2 linked regions of the Thermofilum uzonense genome follow. The protein of the gene in region 2 binds, or shares a complex with, the protein of the main gene of each other region. Links are inferred from orthologs where the notes say so. Each region holds a gene or a part of one and is shown on either strand. Other genes may lie near its edges.

Region 1 (11,155 bases), 290 kb from region 2 along the record:
TTAGGCGGGGCTTGCGTGAAAGCGTTTAGTACTGCTGCAAGTGGTTCAACCTCGGTCGCGGTAACCGGGTCTAAGAGCCCGTCGATCCGGTGCAATGCCTCTAGTGGGGCTACGAAGTATTCAGCGAAACCCCCGTCGAAGTCTATGCCTAGCGTCTTCTTATATGGACAATGAGTGTATAGCCCACGCCTACAGTATTCACACTTTCCACAGGAGAAGTTTATCTCGCTCACAACCCGGAAGCCTTTGAGAGGCCCGTCGCTTACCACCCTTCCCGCTACCTCATGTCCAGGTATTAAGGGCTTCTTGAAAAGGGGGTATGTCCCCTTGTAAAATGCCTTGTCAGTGCCGCAAATACCCACGGCTTCAGTCTTTACGAGGGCCCAGCCGCTTGGGAGCTCGGGCTCCTTTACGTCTTCTAATCGTAGGTCGCCGGGACCATATAGTATGAGGGCCTTCAAGGCTTATCAAATGTATTTAGCTCTTGGTGTAAAAAAGTTTAGGTGGTTTGGAGCTTGAACCATCACAGCTTTAGGATCCAGCTTTTTGTAGGGGTTCGCCCTTCCTTATTACTTCAATCACGTCCTCCGGGGTGACCTCCTCTTTTCTAACGTCAAGAATTTTCCTACCGTGGTCTAGGACGACTATCCTGTCCGAGACCTCGTAGACGTGGTATATGTTGTGGGAGATTATTATTACACTTACACCCTGGTTCTTGACTTCTAGGACGTGATCCAACACCTTTCTTGTCTCACGTACAGAGAGAGCAGCGGTAGGCTCGTCCAATATGAGGAGCTTCGCCTTAAAGTGCATAGCCCTCCCTATGGCTACTGACTGCCTCTCCCCTCCACTAAGCTTGGCTACACGCTCGGACGGGGATCTCAGCCTTCTCAAGCCTATACTCTTTATAATCTCCCATGACTGCTCGTCCATGGCACGTCTATCGAGGAAAGCTATAGGTCCTATTCTTTTCACAGGCTCCCTCCCAAGGAATATGTTCCTGCTTATGCTCAAGAGGTCTATAAGGGCGAGGTGCTGGTATACTATCTCGATCCCCGCAGCTCTAGCCTCGCCGGGATCCCTGAAGATGGTCGGCTTGCCCTCCCAGTATATCTCGCCCTCATCTGGATGATATACTCCGACGATGGTCTTGACGAGTGTGCTCTTACCAGCGCCGTTGTCCCCTACGAGCCCCACTACTTCCGCACGGTTAACATGGAAGTCCACGCCTCTAAGTGCCTCCACCCTGCCAAACCTCTTCACGATGCCTCTCATCTCGAGGAGCTTATCCATGGGAGATCACCCTGAAGTAACGAACTTTCTCACGACGTACGTGTTGATGATTGTTGCTATTATCAGGATCACACCTATGAATGCGCTGTACCAGTAGGCCGGGGCCCCTGCAAGCACAAGGCCAACTCTTGTCAAGGCTACGAGTAGGGCTCCCAGAAATGTGCCGAAGATACTCCCGTACCCACCTGTGAGCAGGCAGCCTCCTAGCACAGCGCTGGTTATGGCCTCTAGCTCCAATCCTTGACCTAGGGTTGGGTCTACTATCTTGAACCTTGAGAGAGCCATGAGCCCGGCTAGACCGGCGAGTAGCGAGGAGATCCCGAAGTTTACGAGCTTGACCCGCCAGACTTTTACGCCTAGCTCGCGGGCCGTAGCGGGGCTAGCGCCTACAGCATAGGTCCAGTTCCCGTAAGGGGTGTAGTCGAGTATTATTAGAAAGATCAGAGTAAGTGCGAGTAGCCAGGCGGCGCTGGTTCTCAGCCCTTCGACGCCTACGGCGCCGTTCAATACATCTGTGAGCCAGTGCGACCCCTCCAGCCTAACTGGGAAGCCTCCCGTGATGGCTAGGAGTATTCCTCGCAGAAACATCATCATGCCCAGGGATGTTATAAAGCTGGGTATCCCTGTCCTAACAGTTATATAGCCTGTCAGCACGCCTATCCCGAAGGCAACGCTGAGCATTATCACGCTTGCGAGAAGCATGTCCATGCCAGCGTCGACCATAAGGACGACAAACATCGGGACGAGGGCGTAGACTGATCCTACCGAGAGGTTGAACTCGCCTGTTATCATGAGGAACGCGACTCCTATCGAGGTGACTCCAAGCTCGCCTGCGAGAGTAAGTATGCTGTAAAGGGTTGAGGGTGTTGGGAACTTGTCGGGGGATATGACGAGGAAAGCCAGTGCTATTATCGAGAAGCTTGCAATTACGCCGAGTTCCGGATGCTGTGATATTAGTAGTAGGAGAGACTTTCTACTGGAAGCTGTCTGTGTAGCCAATTATTATCACCTGAGAAAAAATCTAAATTTTGTTTTATTTTTAGGCACCACCAGTTGTAGCTATCTGCTTCCTGACAGTGTCTAGCTTTGTCTTGTCTATAACCGTTGGGCCGGTGGGAACGTGTGCTGGCGGGATTATCCCGTACTTGACGTAGAGGTACATGAAGACTACCGGTAGGAAGCCCTGTGCGAAAGGCTGTTGGCTTACCGCGGCTTCAAGCTCTCCGTTCTCGATGGCTTTGAGAATGACGTCGTCGATATCGATTGTAAGGAGGTGGACCTTTCCGACGAGGTTCATCTCCTTTAGGACTTGGAGCGCGGGGTGTGCCCCCAGTGGGCCTAGCGTGAAGATGACGTCTGTGTCAGGGTACTTTGTGAGGTAGTTTTTGAACGCCTCTGCCGCCTTGGTGGGGTCAGTAGTGATGTCGAGCTTCTCGACAGGTGTACCGGGGTACGCCTGGGTTATAGCGTCAGTTATGCCTTTCGCCCTGGTCTCGAGGCCCACGTGACCCACCTCGTGTATGCCTATAACGACGCGCTTGGGCTTGTATCCCTTGTCGATCAAGTACTTCGCTAGATAATAGCCAGCGTCATACTCGTTCTGCCCAACGTAGCTGAGGTAGGGTATCCTCTGGTTTGCAGGCCTCGGGTCAGGGACGTTTACCGCTATTATAGGTATCCCTTGACTTATAGCCCGCCTAGCCGGCTCGTCTAACGCCTTGTAGTCCGTTATGGTTAGGATTATGCCCTGGGGTTTAGCGGCTATAGCGCTGTTCAAGAGGTCGACGAGTGCTTGTATGCTAAACTTCTCGGGACCACTATACACCACCTTGACGTTCAGCATCTGTCCAGCTAGCTGGGAGCCCTTGATCACGGGTGCCCACCATGGATCAGCTGGCCCGCCATGCGAGACATAGTAGAATGTGTACTCGGGGGCTCCAGGTTTTCCAGCGCCAGCCTTGTACTGTTCCAACTCTGTTTCAAGTGCAGCGTATTTGGAATAAGGTACCATTGTCATAGAGGCTACTGCATAACCTAGAACTGCTCCAATTATGATGCCTATAATTATGTAAACTGCGAGCGCTGTGCCTTTACTCTTTTGTTGTTGGCTCATACGATCATATTTAGCATTATCACTATATATAAGTTGATTCCGTTATATTTATTATGTTAAGGTTTTAGCTATTACTGGAATTATATAAAACGAATATACATTTTCTAAGGAAAAGTGCTCGGCTCTATAGATTCAAGGATTTTAAGACTAACAACTATAAGCCTAGCTCCTCCAGGAGAAGCCTCAGCGCGTGCTGGTAGAGGCTGCTACCCCGCATCCGGCTTATCAGTGATGCGTACATGCTCTTGACGAGAAGCCTCACTGCCTCTGCTTCATTAAACCCCCTCGATTCAATATAGAATATGTGTTCAGGGTCTAAGGGACCCATAGCTACTGAGTGAGCAGCATAGCTGGGCTCATCCGACTCTATCTCCAGCACGGGGGCAGCGTAAACCCTGGATGTGGGGGAAAGAGGAATTAGCCTCGAACGCACTTCGAGCCTTGATTCCATGGCTCCGCGACGCGCCCGCGCAAATCCCTTATGAGCTATGAAGCCCTCGTTTGCGAAGCCCAGCCCTCTTATGGATATCTCTGTTCTGGGAGCCCTTGTTTCAGCGCTTGTCTCAAGCGTGATGCGTGAAAATTTACCGGCTGCGAGTAGAGCCACGGTCTCAGCTTCGGAAGCCTCTCCTTCGAGGAGCTGGTTCATCTCCATATGAGTCATTCTACCTCGTGAGCCAATCAAGAATGTCTCAAGCCTTGAATCCTTGTCAAGTCTTGTTCGCTGGAATATTGCGCTTGGAGCCCTGTAGGAGTCGCGTATAATGTAGTTTAGCCTGAGAGTTGAGGCCGTATCGACTTCCACGTCTATCGAGAGCGTGTTAAGCCCTTCGGCATCAGCTGGTGAAAGTAGCAAGACGTTAAGGGTTGAGTTTCCCGTAGCCCTTACAGATAGGTGAGCTGCGAGGACTCCTTCACGGGGCTTGGGGACAAGTATCGTGTATGACGTATCGCGGAGAAAAACGTTTACCTGAGAGTTAAGCGTGTTTAGATGGAAGGCTAGCACACGTTTAGAGCTTGCTTCGGGTAGCTCGGGTTTATCTTTTAAGGGCGTGGGCTTGAGTATAAGGTCAGGCTTAAGGTTGAGTAGTCTAAGCGCGTCGTCGTCCCAGCCGAGCTGAACAGGAGGAGCGGGATTCTCTAAGTATGGTTCAAAGGCGTTCCAGTCAGTATAGTAACGGACCGCCGGGGAGTCTGCCACGGGCTGGTAGGGGATTGCTTTGAGTTCCTTCAGGCTCAACCGTAGCCACCTAGCTCCTCGAACTCGAGCTCTAATACCCTCCTGAATACTACCTGGTATTCGAATGGAAGGTTTTTGAGTATGTCCCCGACGTATCCGATGACAAGGAGACGCCTAGCCTCGTCCTCTGTAAGGCCTCTCGACTGAGCATAGAAGAGCGCATCCTCGCTTAGCCTACCAGTAGTAGCCTCGTGGACTACAAGAGCATCATCCTCCTCGATCTCGTTTTTCGGGTATGTGTAGGCCTTTGACTCTGTGTCGAGTAGGAGGCTGTCACACTTCACGGCTGCTTTAGAGTTTCGTGCACCTCTAGCCATCTTTACTAGACCCCGGTATACTGCCACTCCGCCCTGTGCGCTAATACTCTTACTTACAACCTCGCTGCTCGTCTCGGGGGCTAGATGATAAGCTTTGGCCCCACTGTCTTTCCATGTTTTACCCTTAGCGAGGGTTATGTTATAAATGCTTGCCCTCGAGCCCCGGCCCTTGAGTATCACGGAGGGGTAGACATAACTAACCTTGCTTCCCAGGCTGCCCTCAGCCCACTCTACAACAGCTCCTTCCTCTAGGATCGCTCTCTTATTGTTGAAATTGATGAGGTTCTTGCTCCAGTTCTGCACAGTGGTAAACTTCACGTGCGAGTTTCTATGCGCGTAAATCTCAACCATGCCGTCGTGAAAGCTGTACTTTTTGAACAACGGGGCTGCGCAGCCTTCGATGAAGTGGATGAAGCTTCCTTCATCTGCCACTATAAGCGTGTGCTCGAACTGTGCCTCTAGCTCGCTGGCTACAAAGAAGAATGCCTCTATGGGCGCCTCGACTCGCACACCAGGGGGCACATAGAGGAAAACACCACCGCTCCAGACCGCGCCATGTAGCGCCGCGAACTTGTGGTCGCTGGGCGGGAAGACCCTCATAAAGTATTTTTTCACTAGATCCGGGTATTTTATGACCGCCTCGCTCATATCCATGAGGATGACGCCTTTCTCTTCCAGGAACTTCTTAAAGGACAAGTAGATGTTTTCGCTCTCAAACTGGGCTGCTAGCCCCGAGAGGACCCTCGCCTCAATCTCGGGTAGTCCAAGCTTCTCGTAAACCCTCCTTATCTCGTATGGGAGCTGGTCCCAGCTTGAAACACGTTCCACGTCGGGCTGAATGTAATGGGTAAGCTCCTCGAGATCCAGCTCCTCAACCCCAACGAGCCAGTTCGGGGTGGGCAGCTTTTCGAAGAGCTCCAGGCTACGCAGCCTCAACCTGAGCATCCACTCTGGCTCTCGCTTGGACCTTGAGAGCTCTTCGATTGTGCTCCTTGAGATCCTTCCTTTGAGCTGGATGCGGGGCTTATAAGTTATCGAGCTTATATCGTATTGGGGTAGTGCTAACTCCTCTATGGGAACTGGGATGCTCATTCCGCTATCACCGGGAATCCCTCAGACTCTATCTTTCTTACCACTTCTATCCCACCCTCAAGGGCTATACGCCCAGAGACCAACACAAGTACCTTATCAGGGCTTATGTACTCAAGTGTTTTCGGGTTATGGCTAACTAATAGGACGGCTTTTCCACGAGAGGCTAGGTCTCGGACAAGCCTAGAGAGCATCCTTAAACCCTCAATGTCTAGGCCAGAGTCTGGTTCATCAAGCATCACCACGCTAGGGTCGAGCATGAAGGCTTGCGCTAGTTCTAGGCGTTTCTTCTCGCCACCCGAAAAACCTTCGTTTACGTTGCGATCCGAGTATTCTTTAGGCAATCCGACTGCTTGAAGCGAAGCATAGACTGCTCCTATATCCGAAGGACGCCCCAACTTTGAGGCTGCCTCGGTGAGGAAGCTTAATATGTTTACACCTGGAAGCTCAGGTGGGTTCTGAAATGCTAGGAAAATTCCTTTCCTTGCTCTCTCGTGTGGTTTTAGGCTGCTGATATCCTCCCCGTTTAAGAGTATTTTGCCCTGTGTCACTGTGTATCTTGGGTGACCCATAATACTGAGTAATAGTGAGCTCTTGCCGCTCCCGTTGGGACCTACAATTACAGTGATCTTCCCCCCGCCTACGTGAAAGCTTACACCTCTGATTACCTCCCTTCCTTCAACCTTCACATAAAGATTACTTACCTCAAGCTCCACCATACATATGCCACCGTCATAATACGCGAAGCCTGTATAAAAACTTGTTACTTCTCCTCAACCTTGAACTCCCTGTTCACAAATATCTTGTGTTCCTCGAGAGTTTCGAGGATATTTCTCCTTACTACTCCTGGGAGAGCCTCCAATGGGAAGACACCGTGCAAATTGCGACCCTTCAAGCTCTGAAGCAGGGCTATCACTACGAGCGCCGTGGGATAGGTTATATAAGTGGCACCGGGAAGAAGGTTGTTCACCCTCCTCTGGCTTGGAAAGAACACACTCCTACTGGAGAGCCCCTTCTCACCAGATATCTCGCCGATAGCAACAACTCCTACCGCGAAGAAGGCGTCCTCCAACTCTCCCTCCTCGATTGCTGATAGATAGCTTCGAGGAGATGAGGGCTCCTTGAGGATCTGGTACAGCAGGCTCCTGAGTGACACCCTCTTTCCCCTTACAATAAGGGTTTTCTCCTCGAGGACTCCAAGCCTGTAAAGTGCCCGGAGAATTTCTATATCGCTCCCCCCAGCATAGTAGTCAAAGTCCTGCGTACGGAGGTAAACGGGAATTGTGTAGCTCTCATCGTTAGACACAGGGTAACAACGAACTGAGCCTTCGGGGGCTGGAAAGTTGCACTCGATGGACTCCGAGAAGGGCTCTATGAAGGCGTATCTCCTGTTCCTATACACGAGAACAGGGGTTGCGACGTTGAGCATTTCTTCTCGAGACCACGATATCAAGAAGGACGGACCTTTCTGATCCTCGAGGGACATCACTTTTATCGAGAACACCTTGTCTAGGTCCTCGTATGCCTCGCGAGCAAGGAGGTTTGTGAGGCCTGGAGACGCGCCAGCGTTGATTATTGCAAGGTTGTGTTCTCTCCTGAAAGCCGCGGAGAGTGCAAGTTGTTCTGCAGTCCTGCGTCTGCCCCCGTAGCACGCTAAGTCCATGTAGGGTACCCCTGCCTTCAAGCTGGCCTGCATGACGATGGGATTGAGGAGTTTTTCCCTCTCATTTATCCTTACAAAGGTTGGCAGCGTGTTTACAACGAAGTCATAGCCTGATAGCTTAGAGGAAAGCATCTCGCTGTTAATCGCATCAGCTTCTTCAACAGGTATATCGTGGGAGTCTTCGAAGTCTAGGAACATTCTCGCCCTCTCAAGATTCCTGTCGAAACAGGTTACCTCATCTGCAACCCGGTGTTTGAGTGCTAGCCTTGCGACCACGGAGCCGACAGCTCCGCAACCAAGGATAGCTAACCTGATACGTGTTCACCGCTTATAAGACTCCGACCTACTTAAATTGTTAAAGCAGGTTGCTAGACTAGCTCCGAGAGTGGCGTCGCATGACTAACAGAGAGCGGGATTACCCTGAAGGCTTCCGCGTATTTTCTCCCTGAAGCCTGGCCATAAGCTGCAGCGAGGGTCTTCACCTGCTCTTCGAGAATTGGCCATATGGGCTCGAACTGGCTCTTATGCTTCGAGAGAGCCTGGAGTTTTCTTTCAAGTGTAGCCGTGATGTCGTGAAAGTAGTTTGGTTTCGCGGTGTAGTAGTATAATATTGCGGCGACGATGTGAGGCTTATGTTCGGGCACGACGTGTGGGAGGGATGAGAACATTACTGCATCAGAGGCTAGTAGGCCGGCTATCCTGTGGTCGGGATGTATCTCATACATCAGCCACGGGTCGGGTGCCAGGACGATGTCAGGGTGCTCCATTCTTACAACGCTTATTATCCTGTTCCGCGCATCGAGCGTATAGGGGAGCTCTGTGTCCTTGTAATCAAGTGGGATTATTTTTGAGACGCCGAGCACCCCGGCCGCCTCCTCTTGTTCATGCTTCCGTACCTCTGCCAGCACCCGTGGATTCAGACCGGGATCGGATGTACCCATCGAGCCGTCCGTCAGAGTGAGGTATACGACTTCTACGCCCTTCGAGGTCAAGTCCGCTATTGTGCCTCCAGCTCCGAGCTCACAGTCGTCGGGGTGGGGCTGAATACACAGTATTTTTTCTACGTTTTCAAAAGGTGATGAGAGCTCGGGATAGAGGTGTCTGGCTAGATTGCGCAAACCCTCGTTTAGTCCTGATTCTCGAACGAGGCGCCTTGCGATGTCTTCAGTCTCGAGAGAAAATTCCGTGTGTTTTTCCATGTAAGTTGCATAACTCTTTACTCTAAAAAAGTTACCCTTGCTTGCTCTTGATAACGTAGAGTAGGAGTGATAGACACGCAGCTTGCGTTGCCAGGACATATGCGGCTGCAGCGTATATGGGTAGGTTAAGGTCTATTATTAGCCCGTAGATGATTCCTGCTCCGAGTGCTCCCAGGCCGACCGCTGTGCTAAAGACGCCGTATGCTGTGGCGCGCACCGATGGTTCTGTTAAATCTCCTACGGCCGCCCTGTACACAGATTCTTGCGAGCCTAACACGACACCGTAGATCACGGCAGAAGCCACGATGAACAGGAAGCTCTTCTGGAGTGAGAGGAAGGGAATGATTATGGAGAGCGTGAAGGGGAATAGGAGGACCCAGAGCTTGTAGCTGTCATAGAGCAGGCCAAAAGCTACGGCGAAAAAGGCGTCTACAAGCTGTATCGTGGCGTATAATACTGGTGGGAGCCATGCACCCATTGCTTGGACTTCTGGTGTCTCAGCCGCCAGGTAAAGTATGAGGGATGCTGGAAACAAGCCTAAAGCGTTAATGCCTACGGCGGTAATGTAGGCCAGGGTTCTCCTGTTTAATACTTTTCTGTTAGCGTCCTTAGTTGCGAAGCTGGATGTCATCTCGGCCGGTAGCTTAGTCTTTGCACGCACGGTTGCGAGTGTGAGCATTAGTAGGACGTATGGGATTATAGAGTATAGGAAAGCGTCGCGGTAACTCCTTGTAACCGCTAAAAGTAAAGCGAATAGGAGGGGGCCCGAGGTGGCGCCTATCTGATCCATTAGTTCGTGGAGGCCGAAGCCTTTGCCGCTCCCGATGCTCTTGGAGGCGAACGAGATGATTGTATCACGGGATGGCGTCCTGACCCCCTTCCCGAATCGTTCAAGAACTACGAGGACTGCAGCTAAGGTCCATCCTAGGCCTAGGATCTCGCTTAGGGGAATCAAGGGTATAGCGATTATGAGGCCGTAGCCGAGGAATACTAGGATCCAATAGCTCTTAGTCTTGTCTGCCAGATAGCCCCCGACCAGCCTTGAGAAATACGAGATAAGCTCCCCTAAACCCATGACTGTGCCTACAACGGCTGCAGAGGCCCCCAGAAACTTCATGTACTCGGGTATTGTCCCCCTGGAGCCCTCGTAGACTATGTCTCCGAGGAGGCTTACAAGCCCGAAGGACAGAATAACCCTATATGCTTTACTCCTCTCATCCGCCATTAAGGTCAGAAGTTTTTACGAGAATAAAATGTATAAGCCTTGCGTTTAGCTCCTAGACTTGTCGCGTGGAGGGAGTTTGGGGGCCTCATTCTAGGTGGGCCTCTTTTCTTCCGGGGGAGGGTTCCAGTTCCGGGTTAAAATGGCAATCTGTTTTAGAACCCTCTTCGTGTAGATTTTCCGGTCTAAAAGAGCGTTTAGAATCGAGACTAATTCGTCATAAGTCTTCTTATCAACTGGGAAGGGAACCCCGTCTTTACCTCCAACAGCGTAGGCGAACTTGAAGGGATCAACGGGATGAGTCAGGGGGTCTCGCCACGAGGGAGGAGTCTCGTAGACGAGCTCCGCTACGAGGGCCAAAGCCCTTATAGTAGATGGGCCAACACCTCTAACCGCTAGTAAATCCGAATAACTGTCTACTCCTGCCTGCCTGGCAGCCTCGAGCCCTAGTCTCTCAGCCCTAGGGAATCCTAGTTTAGCGTAGCGTTTAAGAGTGTTCCTGAGGGTAACAGGCTCGTACGGTCTATATAGCAAGATTGGCTGGTACCCCCTGAGGATAGCCTCAGCTTGCCTCAAATAGCTTTCAATCCTTGAAGGCGGCTCTTGTACTAGGTCGACAGCAAGCCTCCTGAAACCTGATGCTTCTAATGCTACCGTGTTCAAGACAAATTCCTCTTTGACGCCCGCTACACCGGAGTATGGCTCGGAGACAGGGTCTGTTACCTTCCCAGAGTACCAGTGCATCCGCCTAGCTACTCTTTCAGAAGGCTTCATTGCTTGTTGAACAACAGCCCAGGACCCGTCTTCGACCAGGAAAAACGCATGATGATAAAGCTGGTATCCTGCCTGAACCGCGGCACTGTCGACCTTGGCTACTAGGTAAGAGGTGCGAGTATATTTCTCGGGGTCTAACCCGAAGTGGACGGCTATCTTCTCGAGTTCTTGAGGAGTTTCTCGGCTCTTTTCACCTTTCCCTCCGGCAACCTTTACGCCTAGGTCAGCTTCGTCGAGAACGCTTT
Region 2 (11,343 bases):
CGCACGACGACCTCCAACCCGTTTGGGCTCAGATCGCCCAGGCATACCTCAACGGTAAGATAACTAAGGACCAATTCAATAAGCTTGTTGACTCTCTAACTGCCCCAATAATATTCACTGACCCATTAACAAAGAAGAAAACTACATTCACCATCGACTACGCAATAAATATCAGCAACCAATTGGCTAATAACCCCTCAATATACCAGGACTTGATGAATCAGTGGCGCGAAGGGGCCAGACAAAGATACCTCAATACACAATCACTTCTCAAACAGATGACCGGCTCCTAGAAAAAGAATTCTTTTTTTCCCTTTTTCTTCTTAAATATCTTTCCTGTGGGCAAAAACACGCTCACAGACCATGTATAGGTATAAAGAGCTCGAGTTATAATTAAGAATATAAAGAGAGTCCGTTAAGATTTTTAGGTGCTTATCTGTGAGAATCAGGAGAGGAACCCTTTGGACGGTCGGAGCCGTCCTGTCGATTGCATATCTTCTTACGTTTTTCATCACTCCAGCTATTCTCAACCTTGTTGATCCAATATTGTGGATCGCGTGCATAGCCTCGGCTGTAATATTATACAAGCTTGGCTACGACTACAGGTGGATTAAATTCAGTTCAGGGCTAAGCTTCCTAGCAATCTTCACTCTACTTTATGATTTTTTCCTTATCTCGATTGGTGCTCATGGAATCGCACGCGGCGTCGCGTTTCTTCTCACACCCTTACTTGCAACAGCGGCCGGAGGATTTCTCTACGAAAAAATTCAATCCTTTAAGAGGACACGTGAAGCCAGGAAAGGTATTGTCTCTCTCACGAGAAGAATCCGGACAACTCTTTACGAGCTAGACCCTCTGTTGTGGGTCTTCATAGTTTTTGGTTCTAGTTTCCTAATAGTATTCCTTGTCTCGCCCATACTCTTTGTTCTCGTTAATGCGTTCAGGGCACCCTCAGGTGGTGCATGGTACTCCAACTTTCAGAGAATCTTCTCCGCCCGCGAGTATGTTAGGCTGGAAACTCTCCCAGGGGAGCAGTTCGCTTTTGCTGTTCAGCTCGGAAACGAGACGCTCTATGTTATCAAAGGTCTGAACTATGGAGCGCTTGTTAACAGCCTGATACTCTCCCTCTTCGTGACCTCGGCAGCTACAGCCATAGGAATCATTATGGCTTTCATACTTGCAAGGTATAGTTTCCCAGGCAAGGATTTCCTCAGAATACTGTCCCTTGTCCCATTATTCGTGACCCCCTTTGTAAACTCTTATGTAGTCAAGATCCTTTTCAGCGAGTATGGTCCAATCTCCCTCGTAACCCAGAGTCTATTTGGATGGAAGCTTAGACTGGACGGCTTGGTAGGAGTCGCCTTAGCACAAATAATCTCCTTCTATCCGATAGTCTACCTCAACGCTTACAGTGCCTTCCTTAACGTTGACCCAAGCACCGAGGAACAAGCAGAAAACCTTGGAGCTAGGGGCTTCACCCTCTTCAGGAGCGTCACCTTCCCACTAGCTCTTCCAGGAATAGTTGCCGGAGCTATAATCGTTTATATTTTCAGCCTAGAGGATGTCGGAGCGCCTCTAATCTTCCAGGAGTGGAATCTTATGAGTGCTCAGATATTTAGGGGATTCATGACGCAGACAGGAATAGTATCACCTGAATCTGCGGCTCTCGGTATAGTTATGCTTTTTATCGCCGTTATGGGCTTCCTTGCCATAAGGAACTATGTGGGGATGCGTTCCTACGCGATGATCAGTCGTGGAGGCAGACTGGTTTCCCGAGCTCGTCCACTCGGTCCCCTGGGGAAGCTCGTAGTGTATCTTATCGTCTTCCCCCTAGTACTATTAACTGCTTTTCCACAGATAGGTGTTTTCCTGTTAGCCTTCAATGTCATGCCTTCAAGAGGCTTCGAGATAAACTTGGGAAGCTTTACACTCGATTATTTCGAGAGATTGTTCACCGACCCTGGTGTATTCACTTATATCAGGAACACCTTAATCTATGCTGCACTCTCCGTTATACTGGCTGTCGTCGTAGCAGTAATGGTCGGCTATGGCGTGAGCAGGATACGTGTATCATGGCTTTCCAACCTACTTGATACTCTTGCAACCGTGCCTATAGCTATCCCTGGATTAGTGATAGCCCTGGGCTATTACTACTTCTTCACAACTATATTCTCTGGAACTCCTCTAGACCCTGCCTCGATTGGGGCTTTCCAAGCCTGGGTAGTGCTGGTAGTCTCCTACAGTGTGAGGAAACTGCCCTACGTGGTTCGATCCGTCTATGCGGGCTTTCAGCAGGTTCACGTCGGCTTGGAGGAGGCCGCGCTTAACCTGGGGGCTACCAGGGCTAAGGTTGTTTTTGGTGTCGTGTTGCCCTTCATCCTCTCCTATATTTTCAGCGGAGCGGTACTGGGCTTTATTTACATGGCTACGGAGGTCAGCACGAGCATAACGATCGGGAACTTTAACCCATCACAGGCGCCAATGACATACTATATGATGAATGTCTATAAGGGAGGGTCGCCGATAGGTGTTCAAATCGCCGCTGCTATGGGAGTGCTGCTTATATTTATACAGCTGGTCGCAATGTTAATTGTTGTAGGAGTATTAAAGCAGAGGTATGCGTTCATCGGGGTGTGAGCTATGGTGTGGATAAAGATCTTGAATGTGACAAAGGTGTACGGGAAGGTTAAGGCTTTAGACAATGTCTCGCTAGAGATCCGCGATGGAGAGCTCTTCACAATGCTAGGCCCTAGTGGATGCGGGAAGACAACCCTCCTGCGCATCATTGCTGGCTTCGAGGTCCCCGAGGAGGGTAAGGTCTTCTTTGCAGATCAAGACGTTACATTCGTGAAGCCCTACCAGAGGAATACGGCTATGGTGTTCCAGAACTATGCGCTATGGCCCCACATGACGGTCTTCGAGAATGTCGCCTATGGTCTAAAGATTAGACGGAAACAGCTTGGACTCAGCGACGAGGATATAGAGAGGAGGGTTAGGGATGCTCTGAAACTAGTAAGGCTTGAGGGCTTGGAGGACAGGTATCCTCTGCAATTAAGCGGGGGGCAACAGCAACGGGTAGCCCTAGCGAGAGCTTTAGTAGTGGAGCCGAAGGTTCTCCTGCTCGATGAGCCGCTTAGTAACCTTGACGCTAAACTGAGAATCGAGATGCGTGAAGAGATAAAGAGGATACAGTCATCGCTTGGGATAACGACAGTATATGTGACTCATGACCAGGAGGAAGCCATGAGCCTGGCTGACCGTATAGCGGTGATGAACAAAGGTAAAATCCTCCAGGTAGGCACCCCGAAGGAGATATATTCTAAACCTAACAACCTCTTTGTTGCAACATTTATTGGGAGAAGCACGTACCTTGTAGGGATTGCCAGGGAAATATCAGGAGAAAAAGTAAAGGTGTCCTTTGATGGACAGTCGCTTGAGGGGTTTATCGCACCTGGACACACCGTGAGAGAGGGAGACAAGGTCGCTGCCATAATGAAAACCGAGGACTTTAAAGTTGATGCATCCGAGTCTAACGCACTAGAGGGCATAGTCGAGATCCAGATGTTCATAGGCATGTTCAACCAGGTTAAGGTTAGAGTTGGAAATCAGAGGATAACAGCCCTTCTTGATCCAGCGCTAGAACTCAGCTCAGGTCAGAAAATAAGACTCGCCATAAAGCCTTCAGAGGTTAGCGTCTTCCCGGTTACGGGCTGGGAGGAGGAAAGCTTCGCTTAAAGCTGCAAAGCTACCAATAAACTGATATTTGGCTTTAGGAATTATTAGAAATCGTGGCAAGTCGCAGGTTAGCCGAACTCACTTATGTTGAGGTCGGGAAGCTTCTCAGCGAAGGAATAGACACAGTTATTTTTCCCATAGGAACTATCGAGCCTCACGGCCCTCACCTTCCTCTCGGCACTGACAACTATATACCTGAATTGATAGCTGAGAAACTCGCGGTGAAAATCAACGCTCTTATCCTCCCAACCTTAAACTACGGTGTCACGAACAGCTTACATGGTTATCCAGGGTCTATAAGAGTGAGGCCTGAGAGCTTGGAAAACATTGTCTACGACGTTCTTGAGAGCATTGCATTTCATGGCATTAGAATAGCATTGATACTAAACGGCCATGGGGGCAACACTCTCGCTTTAGACAACGCTGCTCGGAGAGCTTGGCTTGACCACAGGCTTGCGACACTCCTTATCGACTGGTGGACACTTGCACGAGACAGGGGATTAACTAAAAAGTACTTGGGGAAGGAGGGGGGACACGCGGCTACGGACGAGACTGCGCTCATTGAACTCTTCCGACCAAACATCGTCAAGAAAAGCCAGTATAGTAGCGATGCGATCTTCACCGCCTCAGCTGGCGTGCGAGCATATCCGTTGCCAGGGACCATAATCAACTACTCTGAAACAGAGGGTGAGGTCGTCTTTAGTCCTGAGAAGGCTGAAGAGTATCTTGAAGCACTTGTAGAGGAGATAAGGCAGATTTACTTGAAGCTCAGGCAGACGCTTTCCTTAGTCGACATCCCGTCTCGGAAAGCCTAGCAGCTCCTGAGGATAGCAGAGAAAGGGATTGGAGTTTATCCTCGCACTTTTAATCTCAGGTTTCTAGCCGGGAATTCGCGTGGTGACAACGCGTTGAGCAACCTGTTCACGTTATTTCTGAGCTCTACGAGCGGTTCCGCGACAAGGGCTAGCTCCTCCTTATCATAACCCTCGTCTGGGAATAATAGCTTTAGAGCACCTGATAACAGCTTTTTAACAGCTTTCTCGTCTCTTATTGTTGGGGCTCCTTGCAGCTCAAAGGTTGACTCGACCTCCTTTTCGAGGCTTTCAGTCCTTATCCTGTGAAGTACCTCGGCTAGATAGTCGGAGGCGATCCCATAGCCCCTTGCCAGGTGCTCATCGCTTTTCATAATCTTGGGCAACTCCCATCCATGTATGAAGCCGTGAACACGGTCCAAAAAGGCTGTGTCATGCATGAAGCTAGGGAGGTGCGAGATTATGCCTTGCGTGGTAGCAGTTTTCTCTGCATCCACGTTGCCTATAAGTACCAGGGAACAGGTGCTTGGTCTCTTCGGGTGAAAGCCGCCCCTCTCGAAGTATCCGTCCACCATATAGTCCTTTAACTTGGCTACGACCTCATCAGAGTTTGAAAACTTTATCTTACTTATCTCGTCGAAGACGACAACGTCGTTCACGACGAGATCTCCTGGAATGTTGCTTCTAGCATCATAGAAGAGCTTTGCGGGCGACACGATTCCGCCGGAGTATATCCTCGAGTAGTAGGTCAAGTTTCTATATGTGAATGTTTTGCCTGTAGCCCTGGGTCCAAGCTCTAGGATATTAACGTTGGCTTCAGCCATGGGGATTAGTCGCACGAGTAAGAGCAGCTTTTGCTTCAAACTGTACGCTGAAGGGTTTAGGCCCACGCTCGTAACAAGCACGTCTATCCACTCCCCAAGTGAAAAACTCGTCCTAGCTTCTCTAAAAACCTCGACATCTATATTGTAGGCTTGGAAAGGCTCGAAGTCCTCCATCATCACGGGGGTCAAGTTCTTACCCTTTGTCTGTAGCCCAGGGTCGTAAATGAGCAATCCAACTCCCCAAAGCCCACTGTAGAGCCTCTCGTTCTCTTTTATTATCCTCTCATCTATGAGCGCGTCATCTATGCTTAGGGCGGGTATCTGGAGGAGAAACAAGTCTTTTTTCAGGTTGACGCGTACCCTAAACTCATCTAGGATTTTTATAGCGCCCTTCTCCTTCAGCCTGCCAAGGAACAACTCCCTTGAGCTCGGCTCAGGGTATAACTCGTTTACCTTTGCTGTAACCTCGTCGATGCACTTCTCGCCGGGCTCACTGCATAGTCGGCCTATCATGAACTCAGCTATAAAGGCGGGTATCCTGCTAACAGAACCAGTTCGTGTAAGGCTCTTGTCTACTGCGTACTCTCCGAACAGCATTCTGACCTTCTCGTCTATGTTGATAGACACTTGCCATCACCCCGCGTGTTAGAGGAGCCTCTCGATGCGATTTCGTAACCTTGAATCCCGTGGAGCTTTTTTGTCTTTTTCACTCATACGGGTTAGGGAGTTCTCATCTTCTTTGGAGGTATTACTTTGAGAATTTAAACCATCCTCCACGTGAAGCGTAGAGTTGAAGGTGTTCGAGAAGAAAAGGAGGAAACGGTAAAAAATCGTTAAGGGATTATGTGCCTTCTCACGGTTAAATGATCCCTTAACCTCAAAACCATCTCCCGAGGAGTAGAGAATTATTTTTTCTGTTTCTTTATGGGGTAGATCGACTCCTGATGCAAGTCCTATGAGATTTTTGAATAAGGAGGAGTCCTCGCGTATGCCTTTGAACACGATTCCTCCTGCCGGTGTCCCTACGGAAAGGTCGAGGTACCCTAGCCGGAATAGACGGGAGAGGATCGGCTTTTTAATTCTGACCTCCTCTATGATATACGTTGGGATGTATCTTACAGTGAGTCGTGGGATGATCGAGTCTTTCCTGATACCTCTAATTTCGAGGGTGCTCCTGGTGAGGCGGTACTCACTGAAGAGCCTTTCGACGTCTATCGTTATAAGGGCTATCGGGGAGAGTATCAGAGAGCCCAAGAAGAAAGAATCATTTAAACTTGAATAGCCTATCAGACTAAGGCCGAAAGAATAGGAGTAAAGGGCGAGTGTAAAAAACTTCTCGGGCCAGCCTAACTCGTATGAAAAAAGGTGGTAGATGCCGAGCAAGACCAAGGGAACATAGATTGTGAACTGTCCAAGAAAATCCCCAGTAGCGAAGACTAGCACTATTACTGGGAAAGCGTATCGACCCAGGAGTGAGAGGCGGGAGGGCCTCGTTGCGTCAATCGCAACCATACAGAAAACATTGATTCTGGTAATCTAATAACCTTACTCCAGGCGTGAGCTTCTCCTTTGAACCGGGGACCTTGAATAGAAGAAAACTAGACTTGAAACGGCCTGGAAGGGTGTAAGGGAGACTTATAGGTCCTAAACCTCTACGCGATATCCTGTTGTTTTTAAAGCACGTTCAACTCCCAACGATAGAGGTAAGCCTAGAAAGAAAATAGATACCAGCGAGCCGGGTAATACACCTGCAATGGAGACCACCAGCGTCACATCTGTATTAAAGGCCCATAAAAGGAACCACCTCAGATAGCTTCCCACTCCAATACTCACTATCATAACTTGTGATAGAACAGCGGCAACCCTTAGTAAAAATCCCCTCCTGTAGGCGAGCTTATATGCAGTGTATCCCGCGACAAAGTTCACCAAGCTACCGAGTAATGCGTCAAGGAAATTAAGGCCTGAGGAGCCCCAAGGGGCAGCCAGGATATTTCCAATGAAACAGCCGACACTGACTCCTATTACGGCTGGATAACCAAGAACAGTGACTAGGGGCAGAAGAGAGTCGGCAATCCGTACCTGCCAAAGGAGAAATGACGTCATTGGAAGAATGTATACTAGTATGGCGTAGAGAGATGCTATCAGGCTGGCTAAGGCTATCTTGCGAGACTCCACAGGTGTTTCACGCGTATCCCTTTATTTAAATCTCTTCATCCAAGTGTCTTGAGCGGGTTGAGAAACCCTCAGGGGCTTAAACCAAGCGTTTCTACAAAAATACACGCCAATTGATGGTTGAGGTTATCCAAACGCATGCCTGACTATGTAATCTATGATCCTATCTATCTCTACCTTCACCGCTGGCGGGATACCGGGCACTTCCGCAGCGAGAAATCCTCTAAGAAGTATACTCCTCGCTTCATCCTCGCTGAAGCCCTTAGACATCAGGTACTCTATCTTCTCGCCTGCTATCATCCCAATGGCCGCCTCATGGGTTAACTGGACTTCCTGTTTTGAGGAGGAGAGGACAGGTATGGCCTCTATTATCGACTCGTTGTCCATTAGTAGGCCGAGGCATTCAATATGACCCTTGCCTCCGGGAGCCGATGCATTGATCTTAGCCCTCGTGTAAATTTTAGAGCCTTTACTCGCGATAACTCGAGAAACAAGCTCTGCGGAGGCATTTTCGCCACGTAGGAGGGCCTCGCCACCAAGGTCATAGTAGCCATTTCCTGTACCTGCTACAACCGAGACTAGCTTAGCGTTAGCATTTTTGTCTAGGTATACCTTTGGATAAGTCTGGACTGAAGCCACTGGGCTGTAAAGGGCATAATAGCTCAGGTACTGTCCACCCTCCTCCACGCGGACAACGGTTCGTGGTCTGACGTGTGTTCCTTCACCCCATGAATGGAGCATTGTGAAGACTAGCTTAGCGTTTTTAGCAACATAGAACTCGGACACGCCGATATGTAGGCCACCGCTTTTCCCATGGGGGACTAAGCAGCCTGTCGTGACATGAGCTTCAGCACCCTCGTCGACATAAATAATATTGTGGGCATGTTGAACTTCATCGTAACCCGTGAAAAGGCTTAGGCATGTGTAGACTGGCCAAGGAGTCTTTACTCCTGGAGGCACATATACAAAGTATCCAGCCTCCCTTCCGTACAGGAACGTGTGAGCTGTATATTTATCCACGTCGGGCTCTATGAGCTTCCATGCAAGTCTCCGTGCGAGCTCGTACTTTTTTAATGCCTGCGCTAAGGGCTCTACAGTAACGCCCACCTCTTTAAACCTCTCCGACATCGCTTTTGCGAGCGCGGTCTCGCCCCACTGAAGGTAACTCAGCTGTCCCGGCTTTACACCTATCTTCTTCTCTACAGACTCTTCAAGACCCTCCATAGAGGATTCTAAACCGTATACCGAGCCCGCAGGTTTGTAGGCTGATAAGTCGATGTCTGGTCCGTAAGGCGAGGCCTTTTCCAATGCCTTAAGAACCTTTTCCCTATCCACCACAGACACCATCAAACCCCCTCTCCTCGAGTAACTCTAACAGTTCAGAAGCCCGACCCGAGCATGCTATACGGCCCTCCTTCAACACCACTCCATGGGCTTCTATGCCGACACGCTCGGCTAAGATTCTCGTGTGTGTAACGATTAACATACCGGTTCTGAGCTTCTCAACCATGAACCTGATAGCCTCCGCGATAAGCTTTATGCTATCAAGATCTACGCCGCTGTCAGGCTCGTCAAGGAGCGCGAACCTTGGCCTTGTAAGCGCTGTCAGGAAGACCTCGACGCGCTTTCGCTCACCACCACTGAAACCCCTAAATGCGTCTCTCTCGAACAGATGGTTTATCTCAAGTATATTTGATAAAGCCCCAATGAGATCTTCGCCTCCCATGCGCTCTGCTATCAGTTTGGCCAGCCTTGAGACCTTAACTCCCGTTAACTCTGGTGGAATCTGATAGGATAGGACTATGCCTTTCTTCGCTCTCTCATAGGCTGGCAGAGGGGTAACGTCCTCGCCTCCCAGTAAAATACGGCCACGCGAAACATGAACGCGTGGAAGCCCAGCTATTGCTGAGAGAAGCGTAGTCTTGCCTGCACCGTTGGGGCCTAGCAGGAGTACAATTTCCCCACTTCTAAGAAGGAGATCTATATCCTTAACTATCTCACTGCTGTCTACGGAAGCTGTGAGCCGCTCAACCCTGAGTTCCAAGAAAACCTGCACCCATGTCTTCCACTTGTTAGGCGAAATAAACTTTTGCTGCGTATAAATTAGAACTAGTGCGTCACTAGACAAAAATAAATCTAGAGATATGATCAATTATATTTCATGGCAATCGTAATAAGCCTAGAAGGAAAAATAGCCCTGGTCACCGGGGCTTCAAGCGGTATAGGCCTCGGCGTTGCTAAGGTATTGTCCCGAGCCGGCGCCAAGGTTATTATTGTGGCTCGGAGCCCGGCTAGACTGAAGGAGGCTAGCGAAGAAATCAAGGAGTATTCCGGTAGAGAGCCTCACATTATCCCAGCAGATCTCACCAAGCGTGAGGACCTGGAAAGAATTTCTGAGAAACTTGGCTCCCTGGGAATGCCTGACGTTTTCTTTTACTCGATAGGAGGCCCAAAGCCCGGGAGATTCATGGACTTCGATATGAATGATTGGGAGGAAGCTTTCCGGCTACTGATTTATCCCGCGATATACCTCACTAGGATAGTTCTACCCTACATGATATCTAAGAGGTGGGGGAGGATCATCTTCCTCACGAGCCTAGCTATAAAGGAGCCCATCCCGAACCTAGCTCTGAGCAACGTGATCAGGATCAGCTTCGCAGGGCTTGTAAGGACCCTCGCCCGTGAAGTCGGGGCCAATGGTATCACAGTTAATGGGATCATGCCTGGAGTTATAAAAACAAGGAGGGTAGAAGAGATAGCGCGTGTTACCTCGGAAAAGGAAAGGATAAGCTTCGAAGAGGCCTTATCAAGACTGACCTCTGATATCCCAGCTGGACGTTTGGGAACTCCAGAAGAGATAGGATACCTTGCAGCTTTCCTTGCGAGTGACTACGCCTCCTACATAAATGGGGCCATGATACCTGTCGACGGTGGTAAGCAGGTGTCTGTGTTCTAGTATTCACTTCCCTGGTACTTTAGGGGCATACAATCGTGAAGCCTTGCAAGGGTAAGACGTGGCTCCCCTCTTTTAAAGTGTGTAGACTAGAGTCTCGAGGGGTAATAGCCTCGACTCATGCCTAAACGTGCCATCTACTCTCATATCTGGATATTATGGCGTATGAAACCTCCTTTGCTTTTTATTTCCCGCATCAAGCACTAATCCAAATGGAGATCGAGCTATCTGTTAGCCTGGAGTGCTGTTCAGTAAAATTGCTTGAATGGTTCGTCTATCAAGAGCTAGCTGGTGGTAGGTACATGGATATATGATAACGGCAAGAGAGATAAACTAATTTTCTTGCGTATTATTCACTCTTCCTTTGACTCTTGCCAAGAATGGTCTCACAAACTCTATGTTCAGGCTCTGTAGTGTCTCCTCCTTGGGGATTCCTAGGCTGTCCCAACCCATGAAGGAGAAGTACTCCGCTCTCTCTTTTTCAATCTTCTCCTTTTCCACAGCTTTACCTTTGAAAGGACCTGAGGGGAGCGGCTCATAGAAACGTGGAGGAAGATCATCGTCCTCTAGAGGTCTCCAGTATATGTCTGGTCCCCCGAGCAAAAGGGCGACGCGTTGGAGGGATAATATTCTTTTTGCATGAGCGTTCATCCACTCCTCGCGGGTGATCCCGAACCCTGTTATCGCTTCAAGAAACTGGAACATAAGGTCTGTCTCCGCATTAAAGGCGCAGATAACCGCTGAATCAGGGAAGGTCATCCATAGTTCGCCCCAGGGTGCCTCATATGGTTTTCTGGGGGCTGATGTGTGGTCTCCGCCTTGTGTGCTTGTAGCGTAAGAGAATTCG

What was found.
Region 1: the proteins of MA03_RS01890 (region 2) and sufC are in contact, whole or in part, in a solved structure (PDB 9H78), measured with the Methanocaldococcus jannaschii proteins. The link is inferred for Thermofilum uzonense from one-to-one orthologs.

What each region holds. Positions count from the first base shown.
Region 1 is NZ_CP009961.1:629,671-640,825, forward strand. Bases 4,912-7,711 are described here. They hold sufC (Fe-S cluster assembly ATPase SufC), read right to left. Parts: upstream 6,772-7,711; coding sequence 6,052-6,771; downstream 4,912-6,051. Other genes in these bases: sufB (Fe-S cluster assembly protein SufB), read right to left, coding at 4,912-6,055; MA03_RS03230 (saccharopine dehydrogenase family protein), read right to left, coding at 6,816-7,711. Also shown: MA03_RS03195 (MDR/zinc-dependent alcohol dehydrogenase-like family protein), read right to left, coding at 1-461; MA03_RS03200 (ATP-binding cassette domain-containing protein), read right to left, coding at 532-1,293; MA03_RS03205 (ABC transporter permease), read right to left, coding at 1,300-2,292; MA03_RS03210 (sugar ABC transporter substrate-binding protein), read right to left, coding at 2,333-3,406; MA03_RS03215 (SufD family Fe-S cluster assembly protein), read right to left, coding at 3,561-4,646; more of sufB, read right to left, coding at 4,643-4,911; more of MA03_RS03230, read right to left, coding at 7,712-8,030; MA03_RS03235 (PIG-L deacetylase family protein), read right to left, coding at 8,084-8,914; MA03_RS03240 (MFS transporter), read right to left, coding at 8,946-10,139; MA03_RS03245 (DUF763 domain-containing protein), read right to left, coding at 10,230-11,155.
Region 2 is NZ_CP009961.1:342,301-353,643, reverse strand. What follows is about bases 6,781-9,768. They hold MA03_RS01890 (SufB/SufD family protein), read right to left. Parts: upstream 8,891-9,768; coding sequence 7,670-8,890; downstream 6,781-7,669. Other genes in these bases: MA03_RS01880 (SDR family oxidoreductase), read left to right, coding at 9,705-9,768; MA03_RS01885 (ATP-binding cassette domain-containing protein), read right to left, coding at 8,871-9,671; MA03_RS01895 (QueT transporter family protein), read right to left, coding at 7,016-7,546; MA03_RS01900 (hypothetical protein), read right to left, coding at 6,781-6,883. Outside these bases: MA03_RS01925 (ABC transporter substrate-binding protein), read left to right, coding at 1-293; MA03_RS01920 (ABC transporter permease), read left to right, coding at 439-2,637; MA03_RS01915 (ABC transporter ATP-binding protein), read left to right, coding at 2,641-3,735; MA03_RS01910 (creatininase family protein), read left to right, coding at 3,789-4,550; BREX system Lon protease-like protein BrxL, read right to left, coding at 4,586-5,998; more of MA03_RS01900, read right to left, coding at 6,017-6,780; more of MA03_RS01880, read left to right, coding at 9,769-10,499; MA03_RS01875 (aldehyde ferredoxin oxidoreductase family protein), read right to left, coding at 10,830-11,343.